3 regions of the Frondihabitans sp. 4ASC-45 genome follow, and region 1 is predicted to be linked to each of the others. Evidence: predicted binding sites of a transcription regulator. Region 1 holds the regulator's gene; each other region holds the start of a gene.
The links. The regulator LexA, encoded in region 1, represses DNA repair genes until DNA is damaged. The targets are predictions, from matches to a motif close to TCGAACANNTGTTCGA.
Positions count from the first base shown of each region.

Region 2: the regulator LexA is predicted to act here: its motif matches at 1,910-1,925, upstream of VH571_RS04125 (DUF6504 family protein).
Region 3: the regulator LexA is predicted to act here: its motif matches at 4,282-4,297, upstream of VH571_RS05340 (hotdog fold thioesterase).

Region 1 covers NZ_JBCEBN010000006.1:210,624-216,470, forward strand. The annotation lists gene hflX (GTPase HflX) at 1-580, shown strand, start outside; gene lexA (transcriptional repressor LexA) at 660-1,367, opposite strand; gene VH571_RS11385 (LysM peptidoglycan-binding domain-containing protein) at 1,594-1,992, shown strand; gene VH571_RS11390 (histidinol-phosphate transaminase) at 2,184-3,287, shown strand; gene hisB (imidazoleglycerol-phosphate dehydratase HisB) at 3,284-3,907, shown strand; gene hisH (imidazole glycerol phosphate synthase subunit HisH) at 3,904-4,548, shown strand; gene priA (bifunctional 1-(5-phosphoribosyl)-5-((5-phosphoribosylamino)methylideneamino)imidazole-4-carboxamide isomerase/phosphoribosylanthranilate isomerase PriA) at 4,613-5,359, shown strand; gene VH571_RS11410 (SseB family protein) at 5,359-5,847, shown strand, end outside.
Region 2 covers NZ_JBCEBN010000002.1:98,228-104,074, reverse strand. The annotation lists gene VH571_RS04135 (App1 family protein) at 1-900, shown strand, start outside; gene VH571_RS04130 (SDR family oxidoreductase) at 905-1,657, opposite strand; gene VH571_RS04125 (DUF6504 family protein) at 1,946-2,272, shown strand; gene VH571_RS04120 (glycoside hydrolase family 15 protein) at 2,323-4,170, shown strand; gene VH571_RS04115 (glucose-6-phosphate dehydrogenase) at 4,279-5,655, opposite strand.
Region 3 covers NZ_JBCEBN010000002.1:370,910-376,756, forward strand. The annotation lists gene pyk (pyruvate kinase) at 67-1,512, shown strand; gene VH571_RS05320 (hypothetical protein) at 1,642-2,265, shown strand; gene VH571_RS05325 (cold-shock protein) at 2,373-2,576, opposite strand; tRNA gene VH571_RS05330 (tRNA-Leu) at 2,900-2,981, shown strand; gene VH571_RS05335 (ANTAR domain-containing response regulator) at 3,067-3,672, shown strand; gene VH571_RS05340 (hotdog fold thioesterase) at 3,873-4,226, opposite strand; gene polA (DNA polymerase I) at 4,385-5,847, shown strand, end outside.

The DNA.
Region 1 (5,847 bases):
CGAGAACGCCCTGTTCGCGACGCTAGACGCGACCGTCCGCAAGTCGTCGACCGACGATGGCCGGCCGTTCACCTACTCCGACACCGTCGGATTCGTGCGCAACCTGCCGCATCAGCTCGTCGAGGCCTTCCGGTCGACTCTCGAAGAAGTGCAAGACAGCGACATCATCGTTCACGTCGTCGACGGATCGCACCCCGATCCGGCTGCTCAGCTGGCGACGGTTCGAGAGGTGATCTCGGAGGTCGACGGGCGTGACATTCCCGAGGTGGTCGTCTTCAACAAGAGCGACCTGATCGACGAGAGCCAGCGGCTGGTACTCCAGGGCATGGTGCCCGACGCGATCTTCGTGTCGGCCCGCACGGGCGCGGGTATCGACGAGTTGCGCGCGCGGATCGCCGAGTTGCTGCCCCGGCCCGAGGTCGAGCTCGATCTGCTTGTGCCGTTCGATCGCGGTGATGTCGTGTCTCGAATTCACGAGATCGGACGCGTCGTCGACGTCGAATACGTCGCTGAGGGCACTCGGGTGACAGCCCGGGTCTATCCGCAGGACGCCCCGACACTGCAGGAGTTCGCGCACTAGAGGCGGACACTTCTGCCGAGTGCACCAAAACCGCCCCCGAGCTTCGGCTCGAGGGCGGTTTTCGTACTTCCGAGGGCTACTAGAGCGACCGCAGCACAGCGACGACCTTGCCGAGGATCTGCGCGTGATCGCCGACGATCGGCTCGAAGTTCGAGTTGCGGGGGAGCAGCCAGGTGTGCCCGTCGCGCTGACGGAAGACCTTGACGGTCGCCTCGTCGTCGAGCATCGCGGCCACGATCTCGCCGTTCTCCGCGTTGCCCTGCTGGCGGACGACCACCCAGTCGCCGTCGCAGATCGCAGCGTCGATCATCGAGTCGCCGACGACCTTGAGCATGAACAGCTCGCCCTTGCCGACGAGCGTGCGGGGCAGCGGCATGACATCTTCGACCTGCTGCTCCGCTGTGATCGGAATACCCGCGGCGATTCGGCCGACCAGGGGCACCCGGGCGGTGATGTTGTCGTCGTCGTCATAACGGACGATCGAGGGCTCAGGATCCGACTTGGCCGGGTCTTCGAGAAGAACCTCGAGAGCGCGTGGCCGGTTCGGGTCTCGGCGAATCGCTCCCGCCAGCTCGAGTTGATTGAGCTGGTGCGTCACGCTGGAGAGAGAGGCCAACCCGACCGCATCGCCGATCTCGCGCATACTCGGCGGGTAACCGCGGCTGCCTATCGAGTCGCGGATCGCCGTGAGAATCAGCGTCTGCTTCGCGGTGAGGGCCTTCTTTAGAGACGTCACGTCGGCGCCTTGATCGCCCTGGGTTTCGCGTCGTGCGGTCTCGCGTGCCATCTCGCCCTCTCGAATGTCGGTGGTCGCTGGTCTACTGATCCCACCGATCGAAACTGTATCCGGTCAGATATGGCAGAACAAACACATGTTCGAGTGTGTCGCGTGTTTTTTGTCGAATTTCTGGTACCGAGCTCTTGAAATCGGCTGTAATCGAAGATATGTTCGGAACACGCCTTCGAGTCCGCAGTCTTACGGGCCGATCGCATTCGATAAGAGAGGCAACAGCATGAGCGCTACGATCACCGCACTGGTTCCTTCTACCTCCCGCGCCGCGACGGTTTCGACCTCGGGTCCGGTCCCCACTAACGTGCCGACCCACCTCCGCATCACGCGCCGTGGTCGCCTGGTTCTGACGCTCGCCGTCGCCGTTGCCGCACTCGCCCTTATTGCCGGCTTCCTGCTCACCGGTGGCAGCGCCGTCGCGACGAGTTCCGCGGGTAACGTCCATTTCGACCACGTCACCGTCGCGGCGGGCGAGACCCTGTGGCAGGTGGCAGAGGGCGTCGCCCCCGGCTCCGACCCGCGCGACGTCATCTCCGACATCGTCAAGTTGAACGACCTCTCTTCGACGCAGGTCATGCCGGGCCAGTCGCTCGCCATCCCGGTGCAGTACAGCCAGAGCTGATCAGGTTTCTGACCGTCCCTCGGCGCCGCGCTCACGCGTGGCGCCGTTCGCGTCTCCGGTGGGGTGCAGACAATGGGCCACATCCGGTGCCGCCTGCAGTCGCCGTTTGCAGTTGCGGCCCGGAGTCGCCAACAGCGGAGAGCCTGTGGACAACGCAGTCGCGGCGCGAGACCGCCCCATAAAATGGTGCTGTGGCTATCACTCTCGACGACCTTCCCATTCGCGACGACCTCCGAGGTCAGTCGCCCTACGGCGCACCTCAGAAAAAGGTGCCTGTCGCGCTGAACGTCAACGAAAACACCCATCCGATTCCCGAAGACGTGGCTCGCGACATCGTCGAATCCGTCGCCGCCGCTGTACTCGAGGTCAACCGCTACCCCGACCGAGAGTTCACGCCCCTTCGCGAGGCTTTGGCTCGCTATCTCAGTGCTGCCCTGGAGCCCGATAAGGCGATCGAGCCGGGGCAGATCTGGGCGGCGAACGGCTCCAACGAGGTCATTCAGCAGATCCTGCAGGCGTTCGGCGGGCCGGGCCGAACCGCTCTCGGGTTTCCCCCCACCTACTCGATGCACTCCATCATCACCAGGGGCACGGGTACCGAGTGGGTCGAAGCGCCTCGAGACGAGGGTTTCGAGATCTCGCCCGAGACGGTCGCCCGCGAGATCCGCCGGGTCGATCCCGACATCGTGTTCCTGTGCGCGCCCAACAACCCCACGGGCACGCCGGTCGAGCTGGCGACCATCGAGGCGGCCTACGAGGCTGCCCGGGGCATCGTCCTGGTCGACGAGGCGTACGCCGAATTCATGCCCGCCGATCGACCCTCGGCGGTCACGCTCCTCGAAGGGCGACCCCGTCTGCTCGTCTCCCGCACTATGAGCAAGGCGTTCGCGTTCGCGGGTGCCCGAGTCGGCTACCTCGCCGCCGACCCTGCGGTGATCGACGCGCTCCGACTCGTGCGGCTTCCATACCACCTGTCGTCGTTGACGCAGGCCGCCGCCGTCGCCGCCCTCCGGCACGCCAACGAGATGCTCGCCATGGTCGACGACATCAAGGCGCAGCGTGACCGTATCGTCGAGACGCTCACCGAGCTCGGCTATCACCCGTGGCCGACGTGGTCGAACTTCGTCCTCTTCGGCGGCGTCGACGATCCCGAGGCGGTCTTCGAGCAGCTCCTCGCTCGCGGCATCATCGTGCGCGATCTCGCGATCCCGGGGCACCTGCGCGTGAGCGCCGGCACGGCTGCTGAGACCACGGCGTTCCTCGAGGCCATGAGCGACATTAGGCTCGGAGCATGAGCACAGCGTCCCAGGCGTTCCGCGATCGCACCGCGTCGGTCAGTCGATCCACGAGTGAGTCGAGCATCGACCTGTCTCTCGACCTCGACGGGACGGGCTCGGCGAGCATCGACTCGTCGGTGCCGTTCTTCGATCACCTCCTCACCGCGCTCTCGAAGCACTCGCTCATCGACCTCAGTGTCAAGGCCACCGGCGATACCCACATCGACGTGCACCACACGGTCGAAGACATCGGCATCACCTTCGGCACCGCGCTGAAGCAGGCGCTCGGAGACAAGGCGGGCATCCGTCGCTACGGTGACGCGCTCGTGCCGCTCGACGAGGCGCTGGTGCAGGCGGTCGTCGACGTCTCCGGTCGTCCCTATCTCGTGCACACGGGCGAGCCGGCCGGGTTCGAGATGCACCTGATCGGTGGCCACTTCACGGGGTCGATGGTTCGCCACGTCTTCGAGGCGATCGCGTTCCACGCGGGGCTCACCGTGCACATCACCGTGCTCGGCGGTCGTGATCCGCACCACATCGCCGAGGCAGAATTCAAGGCTTTCGCTCGGGCACTTCGGGCTGCCGTCGAGCCCGATCCTCGCGTCGAGGGTATTCCCTCGACGAAGGGTGCTCTGTGACGGCCGCCGGTGCCCGCCCGAGGGTCGTCGTGCTCGACTACGGCAGCGGCAACGTGCACTCGGCCATCAAAGCGCTCGAGCTCGCCGGCGCCGATGTCGAGCTCACTGCCGAGAGCGACCGCGTGGCCAAAGCCGACGGGTTGTTCGTTCCCGGTGTCGGTGCGTTCTCCGCGGTGATGAGCCAGCTCGAGTCCGTCCGCGGCGCCGAAAAGATCGATCGGCGTCTGGCGGGCGGCCGACCAGTCCTCGGCGTCTGTGTCGGAATGCAGGTGCTCTTCGACCGGAGCGTCGAGCGTGGCTCCGAGGTCGACGGCCTCGGCGAATGGCCCGGCGTCATCGACGAGTTGAAGGCGGAGGTTCTGCCGCACATGGGCTGGAACACCGTCGACGCGCCGACCGAGTCGCTTCTCTTCGACGGCGTCCGCGACGAGCGCTTCTACTTCGTCCACTCCTTCGCGGCCCAGTCCTGGAGCCTCAAGGGGCACGGGGCCCGCAAGGGCCCGCTCGTCACCTGGGGCGATCACGGCGGTCCGTTCGTCGCCGCGGTCGAGAACGGCCCCCTCTGGGCCACCCAGTTCCACCCTGAGAAGTCGGGCCAACCCGGCATCCGCCTGCTGACTAACTGGCTGCAGACGCTGTAGTCCGTTGACGAAGCCGGCCGTGCCGGATCCTTCATCTCTCCGCCCTTCCTCCCCAGAAAGCACCATGAGCGAGATCACCTCCACCCCCGCCCTCACCCTTCTTCCGGCTGTCGACGTCGCCGACGGCAAGGCGGTCCGCCTCACCCAGGGGGAGGCCGGCACCGAGACGAACTACGGCGACCCGGTCGATGCAGCAGCCGACTGGAAAGACCAGGGTGCGGAATGGCTGCACCTCGTCGACCTCGACGCCGCCTTCGGTCGAGGGCACAACCGGGAGGTCATCCGCCGAGTGATCAAGCAGGTCACCGGCATCCACGTCGAGTTGTCGGGCGGTATCCGCGACGACGCATCCCTCGAGGCCGCACTCGAGACGGGCGTCAAACGCATCAACCTCGGCACGGCCGCGCTCGAAAACCCGGAGTGGGCGGCGTCGGTCATCGCACGCTACGGCGACGCCATCGCGGTCGGGCTCGATGTGCGCGGCACCACGCTGGCCGCACGGGGCTGGACCAAAGAGGGCGGCGACCTGTTCGAGGTGCTGGCTCGGCTCGAAGACGCCGGCTGCGCTCGATACGTGGTGACCGACGTCACGAAAGACGGCACCCTCCAGGGTCCGAACGTCGAGCTGCTGAAGCAGGTCATGGAGAAGACCGATCGCCCCGTCGTCGCGTCCGGCGGTATCTCGAGCCTCGACGACCTGATCGCTCTTCGCGAATTGGTGCCGCACGGCCTCGAGGGCGCAATCGTGGGCAAGGCGCTGTACGCCGGTGCGTTCACTCTTGCGGCTGCCCTCGACGTCGCCGGGCGCTGATGGCGGCGAGTTCCCACCACGGCGATCACGGCGATTCCGATCGAGACAGTGCAGGCACACCCTGGGCCGGCCGAACTTTTCAGGCGCACGACACGGCCTACGCCGCCGACGACGGAACAGCCGATGCAGGGCTTCTCGATGCGCTGAAGCGTTTCCGCGCCCAGGAGGTCGGCGAATCGGCAGTGGTCGACGCGCTGCGCTCGGCCCGTCTGCTGATCCCGCTGATCGCCCACGCGGGCGACGAGGGCGTCAACGAGCACGGCGTGACCGTCGACAAGACTCAAGAACTCGCGATCGTCACCGTCGAGGGCCCCGACGGGCGGAGCGTGCTACCGGCGTTCACCTCGGTCGCGGCCCTCTCGACCTGGAACCCCACGGCTCGGCCTGTGCCGGCCGAAGCTCGTCGCGTGGCCATCGCGGCGGCGGGGGAGTCGACCGAGCTCCTGGTGCTCGACCCCGGCTCCGAGACCGAGTTCGGCATTCGGCGA
Region 2 (5,847 bases), on a different contig from region 1:
GGCGACGGCTGGTTCCGCGTGCTCGGCCGCGTGCTCCTGACGAAAGACGGCGAGAAACGCTCTACCGGGCACACGCACGTGCGCGGTTGGAGGAGCTTCACCAGCGTTCCGATCGACGAGGTCGTCGTCGACGTGGTGGTCGACGGCGTCACCCATCACGCGACCGCCGATCGCGGCGGAGTCGTCGACGCTCGAATCGAAGTGGGATTGCCGCCGGGGTGGAACACCATCACACTCCGCACCGAGGGCTCCCTCGACGTCTCGGCGGAGATCTTCGTCATCGACCCGTCGGCGCGATTCGGCATGGTGTCCGACATCGACGACACCGTGATGGTGACTGCACTCCCCCGCCCGCTCCTCGCCGCCTGGAACACCTTCGTGCTCGATGAGCACGCTCGACGGCCCGTGCCCGGCATGGCCGTCCTCTACGAGCGCCTCCGCGCGACACACGACGGCTGCCCGGTCATCTACCTCTCGACCGGCGCCTGGAACGTGGCTCCGACGCTCTACCGGTTCCTCACCCGCAACTTCTACCCGCGCGGTCCGCTCCTCCTGACCGACTGGGGTCCGACCCACGATCGCTGGTTCCGATCGGGGCGCCAGCACAAGCAGCAGTCGCTGGCCCGTCTGGCACAGGAGTTCCCCGACATGGAATGGCTGCTCATCGGTGACGACGGGCAGCACGACGAAGACCTCTACGGCGGGTTCCTGCGAGATCATCCGAGCAACGTGGCCGGCGTGGCGATCCGCCAGCTGTCGTCGAGCGAGGCCGTGTTCGCCGGTGGCCGCTCCCGGAGCGAGGAGCGCGAGCGCGCCACCAACGTGCCCTGGATCTATGCGCCCGACGGCGCCGGCATCTGGGATCAGCTGGTCGAGAAGGGGCTCGTCGAGCCGAACTGAGCGGCTAGTGGCTGCCGGCCAGCATCTGCATCACCTGGTCGTAGTTACCGTTGGCCTCGGAGTAGCGCAGCGGCTTCACGCGCTCGACCATGACCTGCTTCTCGTCCGGTCGCTCGGTGAGGATCGACATGACCTCGTCGAGGAACTCGTCGACCGGCATGGCGCGCCCGCTGTCGTCCTGATCCTGACCGAGCAGGGTCGTAGCGACCGCCGGCGGGACCAGCTCGAGCACCTCCACCGACGTGTCGGCGAGCTGCAGGCGCAGGATGTCGGTGAACGAGGCCACGGCGGCCTTAGTCGCGTTGTACGTCGGAGTGAGGGCGAGGGGCGTGTAGGCGAGGCCCGAGGTGACGGTCATGATCGTGGCGTCCGGCTTGGTCTGCAAGAACTCGGTGAACGCGGCGATCGTGCGGATCGTCCCGAGCAGGTTGGTCGTGATCGTCTTCTCGGCGGTCTCGAGGAACCCGGCCGAGTGCAGGTCTTCCGGCTGCATGATCCCGGCCATGGTGATCACCACATTGAGCTCAGGATCCGACGCGGTCACCTTCGTGAACGCCTCCGCGATCGATGTCGGATCGGCGACGTCGAGCTCGAGACCGGTGATCCCCGGGTTGCTCGCCTCGATGTCGCGCAGCAGCTCGGCGCGGCGCCCGGCCACGATCACCTTGTTGCCCGCAGCGGCGAATCGCTGGGCGAGCCCCAGGCCGAGTCCCGAGGTGCCGCCGGTGATGAGAATGGTGTTTCCTGTCGTCTTCATGTCTTCACTCTGCTCGGGTCGGCGGGTCTCGGGTAGGGAGCGCTCAGCCGCGGACTCCCGGTCTCTGCTTCCTTCTCAGGTGGCTGGCCGGCTGCCTTTCCGAATTTGAAGGAAAAACCTCACGGGCGAAACGAAAACACAAGGATCCGACGGGGTCACGCACCGGGATCTCCTTCAAATTCGGAGAGGGCCGGGTCGGGGGCTGGGTTGGGGCTGGAAACGGGCGCGAATGTCGGTGGCGATTTCTAGAATTCGAACGTATCTTCGAATCAGACGAATAAGGCGCACATGAGAATCGACGAGCGAGTACCGGTCGAGACGACCGACGAGGGGTTACCCCTCCGATTCACCTGGCGCCGCGTCGTCTACGGGGTGGTCAGCTCGCCCGAGTACTGGATCACCCGGCAGGCATGGTGGGCGTCGGCGAAACGAGCGCCCCGCGGGGCCGGCGCCGACCTGATCGAGATGCCGGTCTGGCGAGTCGACGCCCTTCCCCTCACCGATGGCGCGCAGAGGGTCGACGGCACGTTCGACCTAGCCCGAGATCCCGTCAGCCACGAGTGGCTGCTGCTTGGTGTCTTCGACGACGAGGTCGATCAGCAGCTGTTCGCCTGACGCCGCCCTGGTTCGACCGATTCGAAGCTCCCGAGTGATTTGATGAGCCCATGCCCCTAGCGATCGAAGACTATGCACTGATCGGCGACTGCCACACCGCCGCCCTGGTCGGCCGAAACGGCAGCATCGACTGGCTGTGCCTCCCCCGGTTCGATTCGGCGTCGATGTTCGCCGCGCTTCTCGGCGACGACGACAACGGTCGCTGGCTGGTCGCGCCGAGCGATGAGGCCGCCACAGCCACCCGCTCGTACGTCGACAGCACGTTCGTGTTGACCACGCGCTGGGTCACCGCGACCGGTGAAGTCGAGGTGACCGACCTGATGCCCTACGGCGACAGGCGCGCCGATGTCGTCCGGCGAATCCGCGGCATCCGCGGCACGGTGACGATGCACGAAGACCTCCGCATCCGTTTCGCCTACACGACCGCTGTTCCCTGGATCAGGCAGATCCCCGATTCCGCCGACATTGCCGCCGGCCGGGGCGAGCCCGGCACGACCGCACTGATCGCGATCGCCGGGCCCGACGCCGTCGTCGTCCGCGGCCCCAAGCTCACCGCCTCCGACCACACCCACGAGGCCACCTTCGACGTCTCCGAGGGTGAGACAGTCGATCTGTCGCTGACCTGGTATCCGTCGCACCGCGAGCCGCCCGCTTCGATCGACGTCGGGGCGCGGATCCTCGACACGGTCTCGTGGTGGCAGGAATGGGCTTCCCACTCCGACGCCCCCGCCGTCTACTCCTCCGAGGTGCACCGCTCGCTCCTGCTGCTCCGAGCGCTCACCCACGAAGACACGAACGGCATCGTCGCGGCCGCCACCACGAGCCTGCCCGAGCAGTTCGGCGGGCAGCGCAACTGGGATTACCGTTACGTCTGGCTTCGCGATGCGTCGATGACTCTGCAGGCGCTGATCCTGCACGGCTTCGCCGACGAGGCCACCGGCTGGCGCGACTGGCTTCTGCGCGCCATCGCCGGCGACCCCGCCGATGTGCAGATCATGTACGGGCTGGCGGGCGAGCGCTATCTGGCCGAGACGACCATCGACGAGCTGCCGGGCTACCAGGGGGCTGCGCCGGTGCGCATCGGCAACGGCGCCTTCACGCAATATCAGGGCGACGTCTTCGGTGAGGTGATGGTCGCTCTTCACGATGCCCGCGAGCTCGGCGTCGAAGAGGGGGCTGATTCGTGGTCGCTGCAGCGGGCCCTCATGTCGTACGTCGAAGACAACTGGTCGCGGCCCGACAACGGCATCTGGGAGATCCGCGGCGAGGCGCAGCACTTCACGCACTCGCGGGTGATGATCTGGGCGGCACTCGATCGGGCGATCCGCGGCGTGCAGCAGTTCCACCTCGAGGGCCCCGTCGACCGGTGGCTCGAACTCCGCGAGAAGGTGCGCGACGAGATCGAGGAGCACGGCTACGACGCCGAGCGCAACTGCTACGTGCAGCACTACGGCTCGAAAGAGGTCGATGCGTCATTGCTGCAGCTCGCGCAGGTCGGTTATGTCGACGCCCACGACTCGCGCATGCTCGGCACGGTGAAGGCCATCGAAGAAGACCTCCTGCACGACGGCCTGCTTCTCAGATACCGCACCGAGTCGGGTGTCGATGGCCTGGCCGGCACCGAAAACCCGTTCCTCGCGTGCTCGTTCTGGCTCGCAGAGCAGTACGGTCGCAGCGGCCGCATCGACGATGCGACCCGGCTGATGGATCGCCTCGTCGGCTTCGCCAACGACGTCGGAATGCTCTCCGAAGAGATCGAGGTGGCGACGGGGCGTCACGTCGGCAACACGCCGCAGGCGCTGTCGCACCTGGCCCTCGTGCGCGCGGCCGACGCCATCGACGCCGCGATCGAGCACTCGCGCGGGGGCGATGCTCGTCGGCTCGCGAGTCAGGCCTGACAGAAGGCGTCCGCACACGCACGCGCTTGCAAACGCGAATCGGCCCAAGCACCGTGGCACGCCACGTCGCTTGGGCCGATTCGCGTCACATCCTCAGACGCGCGAGGCTCACGCCTCTTTCGAGGTGGTCCAGCCTTCCGGCCCGGACGAACCCGCGGGGTACTTCTCGAGCGGCACGTCGTCGGCCTGCCACGCGTCGATGACCGGCTGCACGATCGCCCAGCAGCGCTCGGCCACGTCGCCGCGGATCGACAGCGTCGGGTCGTCGTGGAAGATGCCCGAGAGCACCTCGCCGTAGGGGGTCAGCTCGGGCTTGCCGAGGTCGGTCTTGAAGACCGACTTCTCGAGCGAGAACGGGTTGCCCTGGCCATTGGTGGTGACACCGAGCTCGAGAGTCTCGGGGCTGATCTCGATGCGCAGCGTGTCGGGGCTGGAGGCGCCCTTGAGACCAGCAGGAAGCACCGGCACGGGCTTGAACGTGATCAGCACCTCCTTGCGCACCTTGGTCATGCCCTTGCCGGAGCGCAGGATGAACGGCACGCCGGCCCAGCGACGCGTCTTGATCTCGAACTCCACCTCGGCGAGGGTCTCGGTCTGGCGCTCGTTGTCGACTCCGTCTTCGTCGGAGTAGGCGGGAACGTCTTTGCCGTCGATGGTGCCGGCGGCGTACTGGCCGCGGCGGCTGGAGGCGACGGGATCGTTGCCTTTCACCCAGGTGGCGCGGAGGACGCGGGCGATCTCGCTGCGGAGCTCGATCGAGTCGATCGACGACGGGGCGTCCATGGCGATGATCGCGAGCACCTGCAGCAGGTGGCTCTGGATCATGTCGATCAGGGCGCCGGCCTTGTCGTAGTACTGCGCGCGACCCTCGAGGCCGAGGACCTCGTCGTAGAAGATTTCGACCTTCTCGATGTTGTCGCCGTTCCAGACCGGCTCGAAGAGGCGGTTCGCGAAGCGGAGGCCGATGATGTCGAGCACCGTCGAGCGACCGAGGAAGTGGTCGGTGCGATGGATGCGCTCTTCGGGGATGACCTTGAGGAGCTCCTCGTTCAGGTCGCGGGCGCCCTGCTCGTCGCTGCCGAAGGGCTTCTCGAGTGCCAGGCGGAGTCCGTCGGGAACATCGATCTCTTCCAAGGCCTTGATGACCTTGGTCGAGATGGCGGGCGGAAGCGCGAAGTACATGACCGGCGCGCCCTCGGAGGCCGCGAACAGCTTCTTGAGGTGCTCGGGATCGGTCGGGTCGCCCTGGATGTACTCGCTGGAGGCGAGGGTCCGCTTGGCGAGGTCGCTGCCGGCGTCGCCGTTGAAGGCCGTCTTGACGACGTCGTCCCACTCGTCGGTCGAGCGCTCGGAGCGGCCCGTCCCGATCAGCTTGACGTCGACGCCGCGGTCGCTCTTGAGCAGGCTCGCGAGACCGGGGAGGAGGAGGCGCTCGGTGAGGTCACCGGAAGCGCCGAGGATGATGAGTGTGCTCGTCTCCGTCATCAGACGGTCTGCTCGGGGCGAGTCGCGGTGCGGGAATTCATGGACGTCCTTTCCGAAGTGAAGCCCGTAGAAACGGGCCATGTGTCTCAACGCGCTCGTCAGGCGAGAATTCCCGGCGGAGGTCGGGTGCGGTCACGGGCGCGAGAGGCCACGATGCCAGCGTCAACCGTACTGCTCCGCGCCTGATCGTGT
Region 3 (5,847 bases), on a different contig from region 1:
CACGGCCTCGACCGTCACCTGCGTGCATCAGGTCCACCGACGCAGCCACCTCCAACGAAGGAACAAATGAGACGTGCAAAGATCGTCGCCACCCTCGGGCCGGCGACTTCGAGCTATGAAGACATCCGGGCCATCATCGATGCCGGAGTCGACGTCGCGCGGATGAACCTGAGCCACGGCACATACGACGTCCATCAGGGTGTCTACGACAACGTCCGCCAGGCGGCCGCCGATTCGGGCCGCGCCGTCGCCGTCCTGGTCGACCTCCAGGGTCCGAAGATCCGCCTGGGCAAGTTCTCCGATGGGCCGCACGAGCTGGCCGTCGGTGACATCTTCAAGATCACGACCGAAGACATCCTCGGCACCAAAGAGATCTGCGGCACGACCTTCAAGGGTCTCCCTCAAGACGTCTCCGCGGGCGACCCGCTCCTCGTCGACGACGGCCGGGTGAAGCTCCGGGTACTCGACACCGACGGCACCGTCGTCACGACCGAGGTCGTCGTCGCCGGTACGGTCTCGAACAACAAGGGCATCAACCTGCCCGGAGTCGCGGTCAACGTGCCCGCCCTCTCCGACAAAGACGAGGCCGACCTGCGCTGGGGCCTCAAGCTCGGCGCCGACTTCATCGCCCTGTCGTTCGTGCGAAATGCCGACGACATCGATCGAGTGGCCGAGATCATGGCGGAGGAGGGCCGCAAGGTTCCCGTCTACGCCAAGATCGAGAAGCCCCAGGCCGTCGACAACCTCGAGGCCATCATCGACGCGTTCGACGGCATCATGGTCGCCCGTGGCGACCTCGGCGTCGAACTCCCGCTCGAAGCGGTCCCGATCGTGCAGAAGCACGCAGTCGAGCTGTCCCGCCGCATGGCGAAGCCGGTCATCGTCGCGACTCAGATGCTCGAGTCCATGATCTCCTCGCCCATCCCGACCCGCGCCGAGACCTCCGACGTCGCGAACGCCGTTCTCGACGGAGCCGACGCAGTCATGCTGTCGGGTGAGACCAGTGTGGGCGAGTTCCCGGTCATCACGGTGCAGACCATGGCTCGCATCGTCGCTTCGACCGAAGAGCACGGTCTCGAGCGCATTCCCGCGCTCGGCACCAAGCCGCGCACCCTCGGTGGCGCTATCACGCTGGCTGCGGCCGAAGTCGCCGAATTCGTGCAGGCCAGCTACGTGTGCGTCTTCACCGAGGGGGGCGACACCGTTCGCCGCATGGCGCGTCTGCGCCACGCGATCCCGATCGTCGCCTTCACAACCGACGAGGCGATCCGCCGTCGCATGGCGATGAGCTGGGGCGTCCAGTCGTACCTCGTCGACCCGGTCACGCACACCGACGCGATGTTCGGCCAGGTCGACGACGTCCTCCTGGGCAACACTCTCGCCGAGACCGGCGACAAGGTCATCGTCATCTCTGGTTCCCCTCCCGGAATCTCGGGGTCGACGAACGACCTCCGCGTCCACCGGGTGGGTGACGCGCACGCCGGCGCCGCACCGGCGTACGCGCGCGACTAGTCGTCTCGACCCAGGAGGCCGGCACCTCTTCGGAGGTGCCGGCCTTCTCTGTCGGTCCGTCTGTTTCGGGGCCGTGTTCCTGCTGAGAATCGAGGATCCCACCGCTCACCCGATCCTAGGATCGTCACCATGGCGATCAACGGCTCGCATCCCGGATGCTTCGCGGTCGGCGCACGGCTCTACGCCGTCCCCTCCGACACCGGGCACGACGTCGCCGAGACTCAGGCCAGCTGGGCCCGTCCGGGTTCACCGCACCACCGCCGCCCTCGCATCCACTGGAGCGTCGTCGTCGGGGGAGTGGCCGGTGGCATCCTGATCGATGCCTCGGCAATCAGGTCGTCCGATCTGGCCGACCCCGTTGCGCTGCTGATGATGTTCATCCTCGGCGGCCTGGTCGGTTTCGCCAGCGCCTACGGGATCCGCGAGGCGTGTCTCGGCCGGAAGCCCGAGCCCGAGCAGGTCCGGCTTCCCGCCGTCGAGATCCCGGGAGACGTCGCTCGCGGGGCACCCGACGATGCCACGGCCGACGAGCTCGTGCTGTGGAGCGTCGTGACCAAGCGGTATCGAGCCGCCCTCGTTGCGCGGGATGATGCGCCGTTCGTGCCGGATCCTCGGGTCTCGACACCGTCGTCGACGGGGGCGACGACGGCGACCGCGGCCGAAGCGGGTGCGCTGGCCGAGTTGGCGTACATCACGGCGCGACACGATTTCGAGCCGGTTGCCGAGTTGCTCGGGTTGGCCACTCCGCGCTGAACGCGTCTCCGCGTCACTCGAACAGGCTGGCGCACGCGTACCAAGCTGGCGCACGCGAAAAGACCCCGCCTGCCGAAGCAGACGGGGTCTTTCGAAGTGCGGGGGTCTTAGAGAACGCGGATGTTCTCGGCCTGGAGGCCCTTGTTGCCCTGAGCGGTCTCGAATTCGACCTTCTGGTTCTCTTCGAGGTTGCGGTAGCCGTCGCCGGAAATCGCAGAGAAGTGCGCGAACACGTCAGTGGATCCGTCGTCGGGGGTGATGAAGCCGAAGCCCTTTTCGGAGTTGAACCACTTCACGGTGCCTGTTGCCATTTTTCTATTCCTTCAATCAGAGGTGTTCGATCCCTTACCTGTGGGATCTCTCGTCGCGGTGCTTTTTTGGTCCGCTCCCTCTAAGAACGATGAGACTCGGACGACCTTTTCGCCTGAATGACGAACCGATGCCACGTGCCCCATCGCGAAGTACAAATGCGTAACACAACAACCAGTACTGACAACCGTAGCCCAGGACGATGACTCGCGGGGGGATTCCAGCCACAAAGTCGCGAAGAAAGTGATTCTTTTGGGCCGTCCGGCCTTGAGGCGAAGGCGAGAACACCAGCGACGGCGACCTGTCCGCTAGGATCGACGACTGCGCGAATGTGGTGGAATTGGCATACACGGGGCACTCAAAATGCTCTGCCTCACGGCTTGCGGGTTCGAGTCCCGCCATTCGCACCCTGGCCGCGTCTCCACCGAGGCTCCGGTCCGGATCGCGACGATGCGAGCCCCCTCCTCAGAACAGACCGGTAGGATTCCAATCGTGAGTGACCTAGAAGCAACACCAACAGCTCCCCGCCGAGTAGTCGTCGCCGAAGACGAGTCACTCATCCGTCTCGACATCGTCGAGATCCTTCGCGACAACGGCTTCGAGGTCGTCGGCGAGGCGGGCGACGGCGAGACTGCGGTCGCACTGGCCACCGAACTTCGTCCCGACCTGGTCATCATGGACGTCAAGATGCCCAAGCTCGACGGCATCTCCGCGGCCGAAACGCTGTCGAAGAATCACATCGCTCCCGTGGTTCTCCTCACCGCCTTCAGCCAGAAGGAGCTCGTCGAGCGCGCCAGCGAGGCGGGCGCCCTCGCCTACGTCGTCAAGCCGTTCACCCCCAACGACCTCCTGCCCGCGATCGAAATCGCTCTTTCGCGCTACACGCAGATCATCACCCTCGAGGCCGAGGTCGCCGACCTGGTCGAGCGCTTCGAGACGCGCAAGCTCGTCGATCGCGCCAAGGGCCTGCTGAACGAGAAGATGGGTCTCACCGAGCCCGAGGCCTTCCGCTGGATCCAGAAGGCGTCGATGGATCGCCGTCTCACCATGCACGATGTCGCCCAGGCCATCATCGAGCAGCTCAGCGTCAAGAAGTAAGCGTCAAGAAGTAGCTGTACTCACCGCGGCGGCCGGTTCCCTCTGGGAGCCGGCCGCTTGTGCGTGCCCGCCCCTCTCCTTCGAATTTGAAGAAGATTCTCGCCCTCGCGCCCGCAGATCCCTATGAATTCGTCAGCTCACCGACGTTTCTCCTTCACATTTGCAACGGAGGCGCGGCCAAGGCTCCCGGCGGCTGCCGCCTAGGAGGTAGGCGCATCGCGAAGGATGTTGGTGATCCGAACCGTCGAGAGTCGCCGCCCCTCCTCGTCGGTCATGACGATCTCGTGCGTCGTCAGCGTGCGGCCCAGGTGGATCGCGGTGCACGTGCCCGTGACGACGCCCGACGAGGCGGCCCGGCTGTGCGAGGCGTTGAGCTCGATGCCCATGGCGATGCGGCCCGGCCCGGCGTGGACGCTCGCGGCCATCGACCCGAGCGACTCGGCGAGCACGACGTGAGCCCCGCCGTGCAAGATGCCGACCGGTTGCCGATTGCCGTCGACCGGCATGGTCGCGACCGCGTGCTCGGCGCTCAGCGCGACGATCTCGATGCCCATCTTCTCGGCGAGCTCCCCGGCGCCGCGGCCGTCGAGGAAGGCGAGGGCGGCGGGGCTGAACGGCTGGTCGGTCACGATTTCTCCAGGACGGCGAGAGGGAAAAGAGCCCAGGATCCGAGGCCAAGACGAGTGTCGGAGGGGGCGGCTAGGCTGACGGGGTGCCGAGTTCAGAAAAGCCTACCCTTCTCGTAATCGACGGTCATTCCCTGGCCTTCAGGGCCTTCTACGCCCTGCCCATCGACAGTTTCGTCAATCGCGACGGCCAGCACACGAACGCCATCCACGGCTTCATCTCGATGCTGCTCAACCTGCTGAAGAACGAGAAGCCGACTCACCTGGCGGTCGCCTTCGATATCTCCCGGTATTCGTTCCGCACGCGTGAATACCCCGAGTACAAGGGCACCCGAAACGAGACTCCGGTCGAGTTCGTCGGTCAGATCCCTCTGCTCGAAGAGGCGCTGCACGCGATGGGCATCACCACCATCACCAAAGAAGACTTCGAGGCCGACGACATCCTCGCCACCCTCGCTGCCCGGGGGTCGTCCGGCGGCTACAAGGTGTTCGTGGTCTCGGGTGACCGCGACGCCATCCAGATGGTCAACGACGACGTCACACTGCTCTACCCCTCGGCCCGCGGCGTCACCGACCTCACGCGCTACGACCGCGACAAGGTGTTCGAGCGCTACGGCATCGAGCCCCACCAGTACCCCGAGGTCGCGGCCCTCGTCGGCGAGACGAGTGACAACCTGATCGGCGTCGACAAGGTCGGCGAGAAGACAGCCGTGAAGTGGATCAACCAGTTCGGCTCTCTCGACGAGGTCGTGGCGCACCGCGACGAGATCAAGGGCGTCGTCGGCGACAAGTTCCGCGAGCAGTACGACCGCGCCGTCCGCAACCGCAAACTCAACCGTCTCGTCACCGACATCGATCTGCCGGTCGGTCCCGACGATCTCGAGCGACGCCCGATCGACGTGCCCGCCGTGCGCGAGGTGTTCGATCGACTGCAGTTTCGCACGCTGCTCGAGCGCGTGGTCGCGTTGGCCGAGGGCGGCGCCGCCGGATCCTCGGCTCCCGCCGCAGGCGTCGCCGCCGAGCCCGAGGCACCCTCCGGCCCCGTCGTCCCGGTCGTTCGCACGCTCGTCGACGAAGAGCTAGCGCACTGGCTGCGCACCCACGCCGCCGCCGACAAACCGCCGGTCGGCGTGTCGGTCGAGTACGGCAGCGACGGCACAGTCACCGGCCTCGGCATCGCGGCCAGCGACGATTCGGTCTACATCCCCTGGGCGGCGGGCCGAGGCGACTACGTGGCTCTCGAAGCGTGGCTCGACGCTGACTCACCGAAAGTCGTGCACGACGCCAAGCGCGCGTACAAGGCGCTCAAGCGAGTCGGTCTCACCCTGACCGGCCTCGTCGGCGACCCGCGAATCGCCGCGTGGCTCCTGCGACCGGGGCGTACTTCGTTCGCACTGGCCGACCTGGTCTACGAGCACCTGGCCGAACGCATGCCGGTCGCCGACCCCGACCAACTCGTGCCCGCCGACGACGCCGGCGGTGCCGCTGCCGAGGCGTGGTTTGCCCTCCGTGTCTCCGCGGAGCTCGACGAGCTGCTCGACGAGGGCTC